Regions from separate parts of the Caldimonas taiwanensis NBRC 104434 genome, predicted to be linked through region 1. Evidence: predicted binding sites of a transcription regulator. Region 1 holds the regulator's gene; the other holds the start of a gene.
The links. Region 1 encodes NrdR, which represses ribonucleotide reductase genes. Its sites were predicted from a motif close to CACNANATNTNGTG; they were not measured.

Region 1 (7,772 bases):
CCCATGCGGCCTTCGATCCCGTGAGCAATCTGCGCGTGGGTGCCCAGATCCTGCACGAATACATCCAGCGTGCCGGCAGCCTCGAAGGCGGCTTGAAGTGGTATGTGGGCGCGGCCAACCTGCCCGATGACGGCGGTTACGCGGCCAAGGTGCTGGCCGAGCGCAACCATTTGCGCCAAGTGGCCCAAGGCCGTGCGGTGCCCGTCACGGTGCCGCTGCTGGTGCGCACCAGCAGCCCGACCACGGCCCCGGCCGCGGCCTCTGCCCCCGAGGCCAAGGCCACGCGACAGCCCGACGCAGACACCCGGGTGGCTCAAGCCTCCTGAGTCGAGCCTCCTGAGCCGCGCAAGGCCTCGCGCCCGTGGGGCGCCTGCACCATGGGCCGGGCCGGCGTGGGCGTTCTCCAGTACACTGCGGGCGTTGCACAACTGGCGATAAGGCCCCCTCGCCTGCGAGGTGTGCGCCCGAGGTGGTGAACCACCGGGAAGTGCAGCCGGCGGCCGCATCCAGCCCCGCCGTTTCGCCGTTCGCCTGGGCAGCCCTCCGATCCAGCACGCGGCATCTCGGGTGCGTCAGCGCAGCCGCCGCCGGTGCGACGAGGGACTTCATCGCATTGAAGAGGACTGCCATGTTCGACCGATCCACCTCCACCCTTGCCAACGTCGATCCCGACATCTGGGCGGCCATCCAACAAGAAAACCAGCGCCAAGAAGACCACATCGAGCTGATCGCCTCCGAAAACTACGCCTCCCCGGCCGTCATGGCCGCACAGGGCAGCCAGCTGACCAACAAGTACGCCGAAGGCTATCCCGGCAAGCGCTACTACGGCGGCTGCGAGTACGTGGATATCGTCGAACAGCTGGCCATCGACCGGCTCAAGCAGCTCTTCGGCGCCGAGCATGCCAACGTGCAGCCCAACTCCGGCTCGCAAGCCAACCAAGGCGTGTTCTTCGCGCTGCTGCAGCCGGGCGACACCATCATGGGCATGAGCCTGGCCGAAGGCGGCCACCTCACCCACGGCATGCCGCTGAACATGTCCGGCAAGTGGTTCAAGGTGGTCAGCTATGGCCTGAACGAGAAGGAAGAAATCGATTACGACGCGATGGAGCGGCTGGCACACGAGCACAAGCCCAAGCTCATCATCGCCGGGGCCTCGGCCTATAGCCTGCGCATCGACTTCGAGCGCTTTGCTCGCGTTGCCAAGGCCGTGGGCGCGTACTTCATGGTGGACATGGCGCACTATGCCGGCCTGATCGCCGGTGGCGTCTACCCCAACCCCGTGCCCCATGCCGACGTGGTCACCTCCACCACCCACAAGAGCCTGCGTGGCCCGCGCGGCGGCATCATCCTGATGAAGGACCACGTGGCCAAGCAGATCAACAGCGCCATTTTCCCCGGCATCCAGGGCGGCCCGCTGATGCATGTCATCGCCGCCAAGGCCGTGGCCTTCAAAGAAGCCCTGTCGCCCGAGTTCAAAGCCTACCAGCAGCAAGTGGTCAAGAATGCCCAAGCCCTGGCCGAGACCCTGATGGCCCGCGGGCTGCGCATCGTCAGCGGCCGCACCGAAAGCCATGTGATGCTGGTGGACCTGCGCCCCAAGGGCTTGACCGGCAAGGAAGCCGAAGCCGTGCTGGGCCGCGCGCACATCACCTGCAACAAAAACGGCATCCCCAACGACCCGCAAAAACCCATGATCACCAGCGGCATCCGTTTGGGTTCGCCAGCGATGACCACCCGCGGCTTCACCGAGGCCGAAGCGGTGGCCACCGCCCACCTGATCGCCGATGTGCTCGATCGGCCTCACGATGAAGCCAACATTGCCGCGGTACGCGCCAAGGTTCACGAACTGACGCGCCGCTTCCCGGTCTACCGCTGAGCCTGCCGCCCGCCCATCATGCGCTGCCCCTTCTGCAATCACGACGAAACCCAGGTCGTCGAAACCCGCGAATCGGACGAAGGGGACGTGATCCGCAGACGGCGGCGCTGCATGGGCTGCGACAAGCGCTTCACCACCTACGAGCGCGCGGAAATCGAGTACCCCACGATCGTCAAGAAGGATGGCCGGCGCACCGAGTTCGACCGCGCCAAACTGCGTGCCTCGATGACGCTGGCGCTGCGCAAGCGTCCGGTCAGCGCCGAGGCGCTGGACCAAGCCGTCGCGCGCATCGAAGCCTCCTTGCTCCACAGTGGCGAGCGCGAGATCAGCAGCACCCGCGTGGGCGAATGGGTGATGCGTGAACTCAAGCGCCTGGACAAAGTCGCCTACATCCGCTTCGCCTCGGTCTACCGCAGCTTCGACGATGTCAGCGAGTTCATGCACGCGGTGAGAGAAACTTCACGAAAAAGCCGCTGAAGGCTGCGCACGACCGCCGTCGATCGACGCGCCGCGACCACTCGTCGCGCCGCTCGCCCAGGCGGCCCAAGGGGGTGTTACCTTCACAGTCAGGAGGTTTCGTCCGTGCAGCCCAAGGCATCTGGTTTCACGCTGGTCGAGTTGATGGTCGCGCTGGCCGTGCTGGCCATCTTGCTGGGCCTGGGCGTGCCCAGCTTCCGGGCCATGATCGAAAGCAACCGCGCCACCTCCCAAACCAACGAGGTACTGGGAGCCTTGCACGCGGCCCGGGCCGAAGCCATCCGGCGCAATGCGACCCACCGGTTCTGCAGCGACAACTCCGGCTGGGTGATCCGCACGCCCACATCGGCCACGGCCATTCGACAAGGCAGCCTGCAAGCCAACACCACGGTCACGGCAACCTGCGTGGATTTCCGTGCCGACGGCCTGCCCTACAGCTGCACCTGTTCGAGCAACACGGCGGGCACCTCTTTGGTGACGGCCGGGCAGATCAGCATCACCGCCGGCAGCCAAACCCGCAACATTCGCATCCGAACCGGATCGATCCATGTGGAGTAAGTCTCACACCACCGCCCCCGTCCGCGCGCCGCGGCAGCTGCACTGCCCGCAGCGCGGCGTGGGCCTGATCGAAGTCTTGATCGCAGTGCTCGTGCTGTCCATTGGCCTGCTGGGCATCGCCGGCCTGCAGGCTCGCGCGCTGAAGAACAGCCAAAGTGCCTATGAACGCAGCCAAGCCGTGGCCCTGACCTATCTGATGCTCGACGCGATGCGCGCCAATGTCGATCAAGCCCGCGCGGGTGCCTATGTGCTGGGCCGCACCTGCACTCCCCTGTCCGGCGGCAGCTTGGTGGCCAATGACCAAAGTGCCTGGATCATCGCGATCAAAGACACCTTGGGTGACCATGACAGCTCGTGCGGTGAAATCGCTTGCCAAGGCGCAGTGTGCACCGTTCGCGTGTTCTGGGACGACAGCCGCGGCACTGGGGGCAGCGCCACCCAGGTCGTCGAAACCACCAGCCAACTGTGATGCCCTCTTACGCCTCCCACACACCGCGCCCCCGCCGCCATGGCGGCATGAATGCGCACATGCGCGGCATCGGCCTGGTCGAGTTGATGGTGGCCTTGCTGCTTGGATTGTTCATCGTCGGCGGGGTCATCAACCTCTTCGTGGCCAACCGGCAAGCCTTCCGCTCCACCGAGCAACTGACCCGTCTGCAAGAAAGCGCCCGGGTGTCGTTCGAGCTGATGGCGCGCAGCCTGCGTGAGGCCGGCGGCTCCAATTGTGGACGCAACCTGCCCACGGCCAATGTCATCAACAATGCCAGCAATTTCTGGTGGGCCGATTGGGACGCCGGATTGCGCGGCTACGAAGGCAACCAGGCCGCCCCTGCGGTCGGATTCGGCACGGCAGCCGCACAGCGGATCAACGGCACTGATGCCTTCTTCTCGATCCATGCCGACGGCAACAGCGGCGCGGCCATCACCAACCACGACACCGCCAGCGCTCAATTCACGCTGAGCTCTGCAGCCCACGGCCTGCAAGCCGGCCATCTGGCCTTGGCCTGCGACTACCGGCGAGCAGCGCTGTTTCAAGTGTCGTCCGTTGCGGGCGCCGTGGTGGGGCACAACACTGCCGGCGCCTCGCCCGGCAACTGTGTGACTGGCTTGGGCATGAGCTGCGCCGGCACTCCCACCACGTACGCCTTTCAGGCCGGCGGCATGCTCAATGGCGTGGCCAGTGAAACTTGGTATGTCGGTGCCAATGGCCGCAACGGCCGATCTTTGTACCGGGCACGCCTGACGCGCAACGCCGCCGGCAACGCCGAGGTGCAGTTCGAAGAAATCGCCGAAGGCGTGCACGACATGCAACTGACCTATCTTCAAATGAATGCCGACGGCAGCTTGCCCGCCGACTATCAAGCCGCCAACGCCATCACCGACTGGACCCGCGTCGTGGCCACTCGCATCGTCTTGACCCTGCGCAGCAACGAAGCCGTCGGCACCGACGGTGCCGTGCTGGAGCGGCGCGCCTACCACGTCGTCAGTTTGCGCAACCGTCTACCATGAAAGCCTGCAAGCCCCGTCTCCCTCACGGCCCGCACGCCGAAACAGGCGCGGCCTTGATCATCGCTTTGATTTTGCTGGTGGTGATCACCCTGTTGGGCGTGGCCAGTCTGCGCGGCATCGTGCTCGAAGAAAAGATGGTGTCCAACCACTACGACCGCAGCCTGGCCTTCCAAGCCGCCGAAGCGGGCCTGCGGGCTGGCGAAGCCCTGGCCTTGGCGCAGTCCCAAGCCGTGCCAGCCCATCCCTTGGCCACCGCGCTGAGCACGCCCACCTCGCCCACCCAGTGCAGCAGCAGCTGCAACCAAGGCGTGTGCGCCCCGCCGGGGCCATACTGCCATGAGCGCTGGAACAGGGCCGACTTCACCGGCTGGGTGAACGTCACCGGCGTCAACCTCACGGCCCAAGCCGGCGGTGCGCCGCAATATTTCATCGAGTTTCTCGGCAACAACTTTCCCTGCGACCCGGCCCAACCGAACAGCAACCTCAGCTGCACGCGCTACCGCGTCACGGCCCGCAGCAATGCCGGCAACGACCGGGCGGTGGTGATGCTGCAATCCATTTACGCGACCCAATGAGTTCGCCCCTGGGAGCCTCGATCATGCGCCTCGACCACGACTCCAACCCGAGCCCCTGGAAACGCTGGGCCGTCTCCCTGCTGACGGCCGCGGCCGTCTCCACCCCGGCCTTGGCCACGGTGGACTTTCCGCTGACGCCGCTGCAGATCGGCTCGACCATCTCGCCCAACATCCTGTTCATCCTGGACGACTCCGGCTCGATGCAATTCGAGATCATGCCGGAAAGCGACATCGTCTCGGGCGTCAACGATCGTCGCCGCTACTACGCGTACTATCTCTTCCCCCCCCCGGGCTCTAACCCGGGCACACGCGTCTACCTCTCGACGTACTACACCGGCCCCTCCGGCAGACCCGTAACCGTCGACTTCGACTCCGGCTACCATTTCAACGTGGTGTTGCGATCCAGCCAACGCAATCAAATTTTTTACAACCCACAGATCACCTATGAGCCGTGGCGCAATGCCGACGGCTCGCGCATGGCCAACAGCCCTGCAACCGCCGCGCCTTGGAATCCCACCCATGCCGGCGCTGGCACCTTGAACCTCACCGCCCAACAATCGACGCGGGCCGATTGGTTCACCGAATGCAGCACGGTCAGCAACTGTGACATTGCCTCCGGCGGCACGCGGTCTTACTACCCCATCACGTTCTACGTGTACAAGGGCAGCGGCTCGGATACCGACCGGGCGAACTACATCCGCTACCAGTACCGAGGTGGCAGACTGTACCGCTGGGACTTGGCCACAAGCAATGCCACCGAAACCGCGGTGACGGGCACTCTGCCCTGGGGACGAACGGTGGCCGACGAAATCCAAAACTTCGCCAACTGGTTCACCTACTATCGTTCTCGCGTGCTGGCCGCGCGCGCCGGCGCCTCGCAAGCCTTTGCCGACCTGGGCTCAGGCTACCGGGTGGGCTTCATCACGATCAATGCCGCCTCGGGCACGGGCTCGGTGACCGGGGTCGATCCGTCCAGCAACACGGCGGGCACCTCCTATCTGCCCATTCCAACCACCGGCGGCTTCGAGGGCAGCAACAAGAGCGATTTCTATACGCGCCTGCTCAACACCCCCATCCCCGCGCAAGGCACGCCTTTGCGGATCGCCCTCGATTGGGCAGGCCGCTACTTTCAGCGCACCGACGCCCAGGGTCCTTGGGGGCCGGGAGCCAATGCCAATACCCAAGTCAGCTGCCGGCGCAACTACACGATCCTGACCACCGACGGCTACTGGAATGACGACGCGAACACGCTCGGCCACATCGGTAATTCGGACAACTCCGATGGTCCCGTGCATGTGTCGGCCTTGTCGAACCGCTCGGATACCGGCTACGTGCGACAACGCCCGTATCGAGACGACCATTCCACGACCCTGGCCGATGTGGCCATGCACTACTGGAAAAACGATCTGCGCCCGGACATGCCCAACAACGTGCCGGGCTCGGACACCGACGCTTTCTGGCAACACATGGTCACGTTCGGCTTGTCCATCGGGGTCCAGGGCACGCTCAACCCGGCCACCGACTTGCCCGCGCTGACTTCAGGCGCCCGCGCTTGGCCCAACCCGACCAGCAGCGACGAGGCCAAGATCGACGACTTGTGGCATGCCTCGGTCAATGGCCGTGGCACGTTCACCGCCGCCAGGAACCCCGAACAGTTCCGCCTTGGCTTGGTGCAAGCCTTGCGAAACATTCAAAACCGCTCGTCCTCGGCTTCGAACGTGGCGGCCAACAGCACCCAGCTGGTCGATGGCGCCCGCGTCTTCCAAGCCAGCTTCGAAGTGTTGAACAATGAATGGATCGGCGACCTCAAGGCTTATCCGATCTCGGCCTCGGGCCTGTCGTCGACGCCATCCTGGAGCGCGCAAGAACTTCTGCGCACCCGCTCGGCCAGCAGCCGGCGCATTTTTTCGCACAACGGCACGTCGGGCGTGGAGTTCGTCTGGAGCCAGCTCAGCGCCTCGCAGCAAGCTAGCCTGGGAGCGGCTTCGGTGGTCGATTACCTGCGCGGCGACCGCTCGAGGGAATATGACGGCGCGGATGCCGTCGCCCGCCCCTACCGGCCCCGCACGCAGTTGCTGGGCGACATCGTCCATTCATCGCCGGCCTTCAATTCGGACTCGCGCACGGTGTTCGTCGGCGCCAACGACGGCATGCTGCATGCGTTCAATGCCGACAACGGCCAGGAAGTCTTCGCCTACGTGCCGGGCATGATCGTGCCGCGGCTGCGGGCGCTGTCCGGCCGTGACTACACCCATCAGTACTTCGTCGACGGTGAAATCGCGGTGTCGCAGCGTTCACAAACCGGTGGCCGCAATTACCTGATCGCCTCGCTGGGCCGCGGCGGCAAGGGCTTGTTCGGGCTGGATGTCACCGATCCGTCCACCTTCGGCGCCTCGCAGGTGCTGTGGGAATTGTCCGGAAACCAAGACGACGACCTGGGCAATGTGTTGGGCAAACCGGTGATCGTGCGCTTGAACACCGGCGAATGGGCGGCCTTGGTCGGCAATGGCTACAACAGCACCAACGGCCGCGCCGTGCTGCTGGTGGTGCGCCTGTCCGATGGACAGGTGCTGGCGCGCTTCAACACCGGCGTCGGTTCATCGGCTGCAAGCAATGGCTTGGCCACGCCGGCCGCCTTCGACGCCGACGGCAATGGCACGGTGGATTTCGCCTATGCCGGCGACCTGTTGGGCAATCTCTGGAAGTTCGATTTGCAAGCCGCGTCGTCCGGGGGGTGGTCGATCGCCAATGGCGGATTGCCACTGTTCACCGCGGTG
Region 2 (7,772 bases), on a different contig from region 1:
GCTTCTGATCGTTCTCGGGCGTGCCCGTCTTGAAGGCCGGATCCATGATCACGTCGATGAACGGAATCAGGAACTCGTCCTTGTCCCGGATCGACGGAATCTCGTGATAGGCATTGAAGATCTCGCCCTCATCCAAACCCAGCGACTCCACGATGTACTGGTAGGCATGGGTATGGATCGCCTCTTCGAAGGCCTGGCGCAACAGGAATTGGCGGCACTCGGGCGCCGTGATGTGACGGTAGGTGCCCAGCACGATGTTGTTGGCCGCCAGCGAGTCGGCCGTGACGAAGAAGCCGAGATTGCGCTTGACGATGCGGCGCTCGTCTTCGGTCAGGCCGTTGGGGTCTTTCCACAGCGCGATGTCGCGGGACATGTTGATCTCCTGCGGCATCCAGTGGTTGGCGCATGTGGCGAGGTACTTCTCCCAGGCCCACTTGTACTTGAACGGAACGAGCTGGTTGACGTCGGTCTGCCCGTTGATGATGCGCTTGTCGGCGACATTGACGCGGCGCGTGGAGACCGCAGCAGCGGACAGCGGTGCCCCTTGGGGTGACGATGCCGCGGACCGCACGGCACCAGGCGTCGTGGGCACGGTCTGCAACGCAAGAGAGTTCGAAGCTTGGAGGTCTTCTTCCCAGGCCAACATGGTGGACTTCCTATGGGTGCGAATTATGAGAGTGTTGTGTCCAAACACCAAGCACTTCTTGACAAGGACGCGATGAACTTGTTGCTGTGCTGCATCGAAATCGGCGCTCCTTGCAGCACCTCATCACCGTCTGGTGCGAACACACGATGGCATCGATGCGAGCACGCGGCCGAACACCGCGCCTCGCATCACACCGGTCTGCTTACTGACAGGCCTCGCAGGTCGGATCGTCGATGGAGCAGAACTTCACGTCGGTGGCCGGCACGGCGGCCATCTGCGCACGCGCCTGCGCGGCCGCGGCCTCCAGCGCCGCAGACCCGCCGCTCACACCGCCTTGCGCAGGCACGGCATTGAGCTGACCAGGCCGGACCGTGGACTTCTCGGCATGGGTCGCGCCGATGGTGCGCAGGTAGTAGGTGGTCTTCAGACCACGCCGCCAGGCGAGCTTGTAGGTCTCGTCGAGCTTCTTGCCCGATGCGCCGGCCATGTAGATGTTCAGACTTTGCGCCTGGTCGATCCACTTCTGACGGCGCGCGGCAGCCTCCACCAGCCACACCGGCTCGATTTCGAAGGCCGTGGCATACAGCTGCTTGAGATCCTCGGGCACCCGATCGATGCGACGCAGCGAGCCGTCGAAGTGCTTGAGGTCCATGACCATCACGTCGTCCCACAAGCCCAGCTTTTTCAGGTCGCGCACCAGGTACTCATTGACCACGGTGAACTCGCCCGAGAGGTTGGACTTGACCGACAGGTTGCCAAAGCAAGGTTCGATCGAAGCATCCACCCCAACGATGTTGGAGATGGTGGCCGTCGGCGCGATGGCCACACAGTTGGAGTTGCGCATGCCGTACTGGGCGATGCGAGCGCGCAGCGCCTCCCAGTCCATCGTCGAGGACGTGTCGACCTCGACGTAGCCGCCGCGCTCCTCGGCCAGCATCTTCAGCGTGTCCAACGGCAGGATGCCGCGGTCCCACAGCGAGCCGCGATAGCTGGAGTAGCGGCCACGCTCCTCGGCCAACTCGGTAGACGCCCAGTAGGCGTAGTAGCACACCGCCTCCATCGAGCGATCGGCGAACTCCACGGCCGCCTGGCTGGCATAGGGGATGCGCAGCTGATACAGCGCGTCCTGGAAGCCCATGATGCCCAGGCCGACCGGGCGGTGGCGCAGGTTGGAGTCGCGGGCCTTCTTGACGGCGTAGTAGTTGATGTCGATGACGTTGTCCAGCATGCGCATGGCCGTGGCCACCGTCTTCCTGAGCTTCTCGTGGTCGATGCCGCCGTCCTTGAGGTGCCGCGCCAGGTTCACCGAGCCCAGGTTGCACACGGCGATTTCCTGGTCGTTGGTGTTCAGCGTGATCTCGGTGCACAGGTTGCTGCTGTGCACCACGCCGACGTGCTGCTGGGGCGAGCGCACGTTGCAAGCGTCCTTGAAGGTGATCCAAGGATGCCCGGTCTCGAACAGCATGGTCAGCATCTTGCGCCACAGATCGACGGCCCGCACCTTTTTGTACAGCTTGATCTCGCCGCGGGCGACCATCTCCTCGTAGCGGGTGTAGGCCGCCTCGAAGTCCTTGCCGAACTTGTCATGCAGGTCCGGGCAGGTGGACGGCGAAAACAGCGTCCACTCCCCGTTTTCCATCACCCGCTTCATGAACAGGTCGGGAATCCAGTTGGCCGTGTTCATGTCGTGGGTGCGGCGGCGATCGTCGCCGGTGTTCTTGCGCAGCTCCAGGAACTCCTCGACATCCAGGTGCCAGGTCTCCAGATAGGCGCACACGGCGCCCTTGCGCTTGCCGCCTTGGTTGACGGCCACGGCCGTGTCGTTGACCACCTTCAGGAAGGGCACGACCCCTTGGCTCTCGCCATTGGTGCCTTTGATATGGCTGCCCAGGGCGCGCACGCGGGTCCAGTCGTTGCCCAAGCCGCCGGCGAACTTGGACAACAGCGCGTTTTCCTTGATGGCCTCGTAGATGCCTTCCAGATCGTCGGGCACGGTGGTGAGATAGCAGCTCGACAGCTGCGAGCGGCGCGTGCCGGAATTGAACAGCGTGGGCGTGCTCGACATGAAGTCGAAGCTGGACAGCACTTCGTAGAACTCGATGGCGCGGGCTTCGCGGTCGATTTCATTGAGCGCCAGGCCCATGGCCACGCGCATGAAGAAGGCCTGAGGCAGCTCGATGCGCTGCTTGCGGATGTGCAGGAAGTAGCGGTCGTACAGGGTTTGCAGGCCCAGATAGTCGAACTGCAGGTCGCGATCGGCTTTGAGCGCTTGGCCCAAACGGGTCAGATCGAACTGCAGCAGCCGCTCGTCGAGCAGCTCGGCCTCCACCCCCTTCTTGATGAAGCCGGGGAAATACTCGGCATAGCGCTGGTGCATCTCGGCATGGGTGACCTCCTCGCCGAGCACTTCCTTGCGGATGGTGTGCAGCAGCAGCCGCGCCGTGGCGCGGGTGTAAGCCGGGTCTTTTTCGATCAGGGTGCGCGCAGCCAGGATGGCAGCCTTGTGCACCTCCTCCATCGGCACCCCGTCGTAGAGATTGCGGCGGGTCTCGGCCAAGATGGGCTCGGGTTTGACGTCCTCACCCAAACCCTCACAGGCCGACTGGATCAGGGCCTGCAGGCGCGTCATGTCCAGGGGCACGCGGTGGCCTCCATCGACCACCATCAGCGTGGGCTCGGCCTGCTGGGCGGCCGCCTGCTCGGCTTGACGGGCGCGCTCTTGGGCGCGGCGTTCCCGATAGAGCACATAGGCTCGCGCCACTTCATGGTGGCCGCCACGCATCAGACACAGCTCGACCTGGTCCTGCACGTCCTCGATGTGGAAGGTGCCACCGCCCGGACGTGAGCGCAGCAAGGCACGCACCACCGTCTCGGTCAGGTTGTCCACCGTCTCGCGCACGCTGGCCGAGGCCGCGCCTTGCGCCCCGTGCACCGCCAGAAAAGCCTTCATCAAGGCCACCGCGATCTTGTGCGGCTCGAAAGCCACCACCGCGCCGTTGCGACGGATGATCTGGTAGCCGGCATAGGCCGAGGACGTGGCGCCGGCCGGACGGGCGGTGGAGGCACTGAGGGCGGAGCCAGTGTGCGGCTCGGAGCTGGCAATGGTGGTTTGCATGGGTTCCCCTAAATCTGCGTGTGGCGGTGCATGTCCAGCGGTGCCGGTGGCGCAAGCTCGGTGCGAGCCCTCACCATGACGGGCCGCGGCCATGCACACATCGTCTGGACCGCTGCGCTGCCTGCGGCTCCGGCGGCTCGGCGGCCGGCCTGGCTGACGTGTGTCACCGTGTCTCGGAACGCGCGCAGGGCATCGCAGTCGAAAACACTATATCTAGTGTACCAACCCCTTTCAAGCGCTACCGATAGTGTCCTGAGGGCACGCAATGCAGGATTGACGAACGCCCCGTTTGGTGCTTGCCTGGCCCGCGCAACACCACGCGAAACACCCCGGATCGGCCGCCCGGCCGCTTCACGACGGCCTGGGCCACGGCATGGCCAAGCACCATGCGGGCTGGCGGCCCAAGGTCGGGCGCAAGACCGCGCCAGGCTTGGTCAAGGACGATCAGGCCGACGCAGCGGCCAAGGGAGCGAAGCAAGCCACCGGCCAGTCCAGGGCACGCTGCAAGCCCTGCCAGTCGAAGGCCGCTCCAGGGTCGGCCTTGCGGCCCGGGGCCACGTGCTCGTGGCCGGCGACGTGGGCAATCGGATACACCGCGCGCAATTCGCGCAGCAGGAGGACCAGCGCACGGTACTGCACCGGAGCGAAGGCTTCGCCCTCCAAGCCCTCGAGCTCAATGCCCACGCTGAAGTCATTGCAGTTCTCGCGTCCGCGGAACACGGAGCGGCCCGCATGCCAAGCCCGCCGGTCGCAGGAGACGAACTGCAACAGCTCGCCATCGCGCCGCACGACGAAATGGGCCGACACCTCCAGCCCGCGCAGCCGCTCGAAATAGGGATGCTGCGCGCAGTCGAGCCGGTTGGTGAAGAAGTCCTCGATCTCGGCTCCGCCGTAGCGGCCCGGCGGCAGGCTGATCGAGTGGATCACGACCAACTCCGGCACGACCCCCGGCGGTCGCGGCCCCTCATTGGGACTGGGCACCGCGCGTGCCCCGGCCCACCAGCCCTCGCGCCAGCGCTGCGCCGGCGTCGGCCCCACATCATTCGGATGCATCGCCGTCGGTGGTCACGCCATGCTCGGCCACGGTCACGCCCAGCCGTGCCATGCGATAGCGCATCTGTCGCAAAGACAGGCCCAGGCTCGCACCGGCGGCCGTGCGGTTGTAGCGGTGCCGCTCCAACGCGCGGATGAGGATGTCGCGTTCGACCGCATCGAGGTAGGCTTCCAAGTTGGACGGCAGCGGTGGCTCGCCAGCCACCGTGCTCGGGGCCCCCGCCTGCGGGGCGGGCGCCTCGAGATCTTGGCTCAGGGTATCGCCCTCGGGCTCGTCGGGCAAAAACAGCGCCCCCTCGTCGACCCAATCGCCGCCAGACAGAGCAACGGCTCGGTGCAAGAGGTTCTCCAATTCGCGCACATTGCCCGGGAAGGTATAGCGGCGCAATTGTTCCAGCGCCTGCGGCGCCAGGCGGGGCGGCGGCCACACGCCGGCGTCCTGGGCGATGCGTTCGAGCACCCGCTCGCAAATGGCCGGCAAATCCTCCAGGCGCTCGCGCAGCGGCGGCACACGGATCTGAATGACGTTGAGGCGGTAATACAGATCCTGACGGAAGCGCCCGGCCTGCACTTCGGCAGCCAGATCTTTGTGGGTGGCGCTGATGATGCGCACGTCCACTGGCGTCTCGCTGACCGCGCCCACCGGGCGCACGGCACGCTCCTGGATGACGCGCAGCAGCTTGGACTGCATCGACAAGGGCAGATCGCCAATCTCGTCGAGGAACAACGTGCCACCACGCGCTGCCTGGAAAAAGCCTTCACGATCTTCGTTGGCGCCGGTGAAGGCCCCTTTGCGGTACCCGAAGAACTCGGCCTCCAGCAATTGCTCGGGAATGGCTCCGCAGTTGACGGCGATGAAGGGCTGATCCTGGCGTGGACTGACTTCGTGCACGGCGCGCGCGACCAGCTCCTTGCCGGTGCCCGATTCGCCGGCCACCAACACCGGTGCCATGCTGCGGGCCACTTTGTCGATGAGGCTGCGCACTTGCTGCATGGCCGGGGATTGGCCGGCCATGCGATCCAGGGCCCGACGTGCCGTGCTGCCGCTGCCGGCGGCGCCTGCGCGCGCGGTCGACCGCGGGGGGGTGGACGCCGCCGTGGCGGGTGCCGACGGGCTGGCTGCGCTTTGGCGCCCCAGCGCCGAGGCAATCACCGAGCGGAATTGCCGCAAATCCACAGGCTTGGTGAGATAGTCATAAGCCCCCGCTTTGAGCGCCTCGACGGCGTTCTCCGGCGAGCCGAAGGCGGTGATCACGATGATCTTCTCACGCCGACCGGCCTGTTCGAGGCGGCGCAGCAAGTCCAAGCCGGTGCCATCGGGCAGGCGCATGTCGGTGATGACGGCGCTGTAGGTGCGGTCGCGCAGACGCGCCCAGGCATCTTCGACGCTGGAGGCGGTCTCTACGTCGTAGCCCTCGCGCAGCAGCGTCAGCTCGTACAGGGTACGCAAGTCGGGCTCGTCATCGACGACCAACAGGCTGTAATGGGAGGCGAGCGTCATGTGTCGAGGTGCAGAGTGGGCGAGCTGGCATCGAGGGCTTCGCGCCGCATGACCAGGTAGAACTCATTGCGCGCGACATGGTGAGCACCGCGCAGCCGGTAGTCGATGGTCGCGCCATAGCGCTCACACAACTCTTTGCAAATATACAAGCCCAAACCAGTGCCACGGCTGCGCGTCGAGAAGAAGGGCTCGAAAAGATAACGCTCGACCTCGGGAGGAATCGGCGCCCCGTCGCTGGCCACGCTCAAGGTGACGATCTGCTCGCCATCGGGGTACAAGTGCACCTCCACGCTGCCGGGCCGGCCAGAGGCATGGCGGTAGGCATTGTCCAGCAGGTTCACGAGCACACGGCGCAGGTGGTCCGGATCGAAGCGCGAACCCACAGGCTGCGAGGGCAGGTTCAGACGCAATGCGCTGTGCTCGTCTGAGGGCAGGCCTGCCGTGCGCGCCCAGTCGTGGCAAATGGTGGCCACCAAGGCGGTCAGATCCACCACTGCGGCGGCCGCCGCCGGCCCCCCCGGGGCGACCTCCATCACGTCATCGACGATGCGCTTGAGCCGCTCGACATTGTCACTGACCATCTGCGTGAGCCGGCGTTGAGCCGGGGTGTCGGCATCCTCGGCCAAAAGCGCATTGGCCTGGGCAATGGCCGCCAAGGGATTGCGAATCTCGTGCGCAATGCCGGCGGAGATGCGTCCCATCGCGGCCAGTTTTTCTTGACGCACGCGCGCCTGCACGTCGCGCTCGTCTTCCAGAAACAACACACACAGCTCCTCGCTGCTGTCCGGATCGCGCCGACGCGTGAAACGCATGCGCACCCGCAGCACACGCTCCACGCCAGAGTCGAACTTCAAATGGATTTCGCGCCCCGCCGCGGGCCATTGGCCTTCGGCGAAGGCGCGGCGCACCGCCTGGGCCAACGGCTCCCAAGCCGGATGAGACTGCAGCGGAAAAGGCGCCGGCCGCGCCAGCCCTGAGTCCGAAATGATGCGCCGCGCCGCCGGATTGGCCGCGCGCACCTTGCCGCGGCGATCGACCACCAAAACACCATGGTGCAACTCGTCGATCACCAGCCGATTGAGCTGCGCTTGCTGCCGGGCCAGTTCGAGGCTGCCGCGGGCGGCCAGCTCCTCGCGAGCCAGCCGGCCGGCCATCTCGCCGGCCAAGATCGCAATCACGAAGAAGCCGCTGGCCACCAAGCCGGCCTGTGTCATGAGCACGCCCAGGTCGGCCCCGCGAGCGGCTTCGCGCCAGGCTTCGCCCAAGAGCATGAGCGTGACGGTGGCGGCCACGGCCAGCGCGGTGCGCCTCCGGGTCAACACCCCGGCCATCAGCACCGGCAGCACCAGCAGCGGCACGAAATTGAGCCCACCGCGCGGCGCAAGCAGGTGCAAACTTCCAAAGGCCACCACGTCCACCACGATGGTGCCCAGCCACTGGGTGCGGTTCAGACGCAC

Region 2: a site for NrdR is predicted at 3,967-3,980, ahead of CTA01S_RS02170 (ribonucleoside-diphosphate reductase subunit alpha). Genes of this name have one in related genera too.

The regions. Positions count from the first base shown of each region.
Region 1 covers NZ_BCWK01000012.1:21,977-29,748, reverse strand. Annotated here, with positions in the region: gene CTA01S_RS11310 (transglycosylase SLT domain-containing protein) at 1-326, shown strand, start outside; ZMP/ZTP riboswitch at 415-544, shown strand; gene glyA (serine hydroxymethyltransferase) at 629-1,876, shown strand; gene nrdR (transcriptional regulator NrdR) at 1,895-2,353, shown strand; gene CTA01S_RS11295 (GspH/FimT family pseudopilin) at 2,459-2,911, shown strand; gene pilV (type IV pilus modification protein PilV) at 2,901-3,380, shown strand; gene CTA01S_RS11285 (PilW family protein) at 3,440-4,420, shown strand; gene CTA01S_RS11280 (pilus assembly PilX family protein) at 4,474-4,995, shown strand; gene CTA01S_RS11275 (pilus assembly protein) at 5,019-7,772, shown strand, end outside.
Region 2 covers NZ_BCWK01000002.1:101,240-109,011, forward strand. Annotated here, with positions in the region: gene CTA01S_RS02165 (ribonucleotide-diphosphate reductase subunit beta) at 1-646, opposite strand, end outside; gene CTA01S_RS02170 (ribonucleoside-diphosphate reductase subunit alpha) at 849-3,761, opposite strand; gene ampD (1,6-anhydro-N-acetylmuramyl-L-alanine amidase AmpD) at 4,206-4,814, opposite strand; gene CTA01S_RS02180 (sigma-54-dependent transcriptional regulator) at 4,801-6,315, opposite strand; gene CTA01S_RS02185 (sensor histidine kinase) at 6,312-7,772, opposite strand, start outside.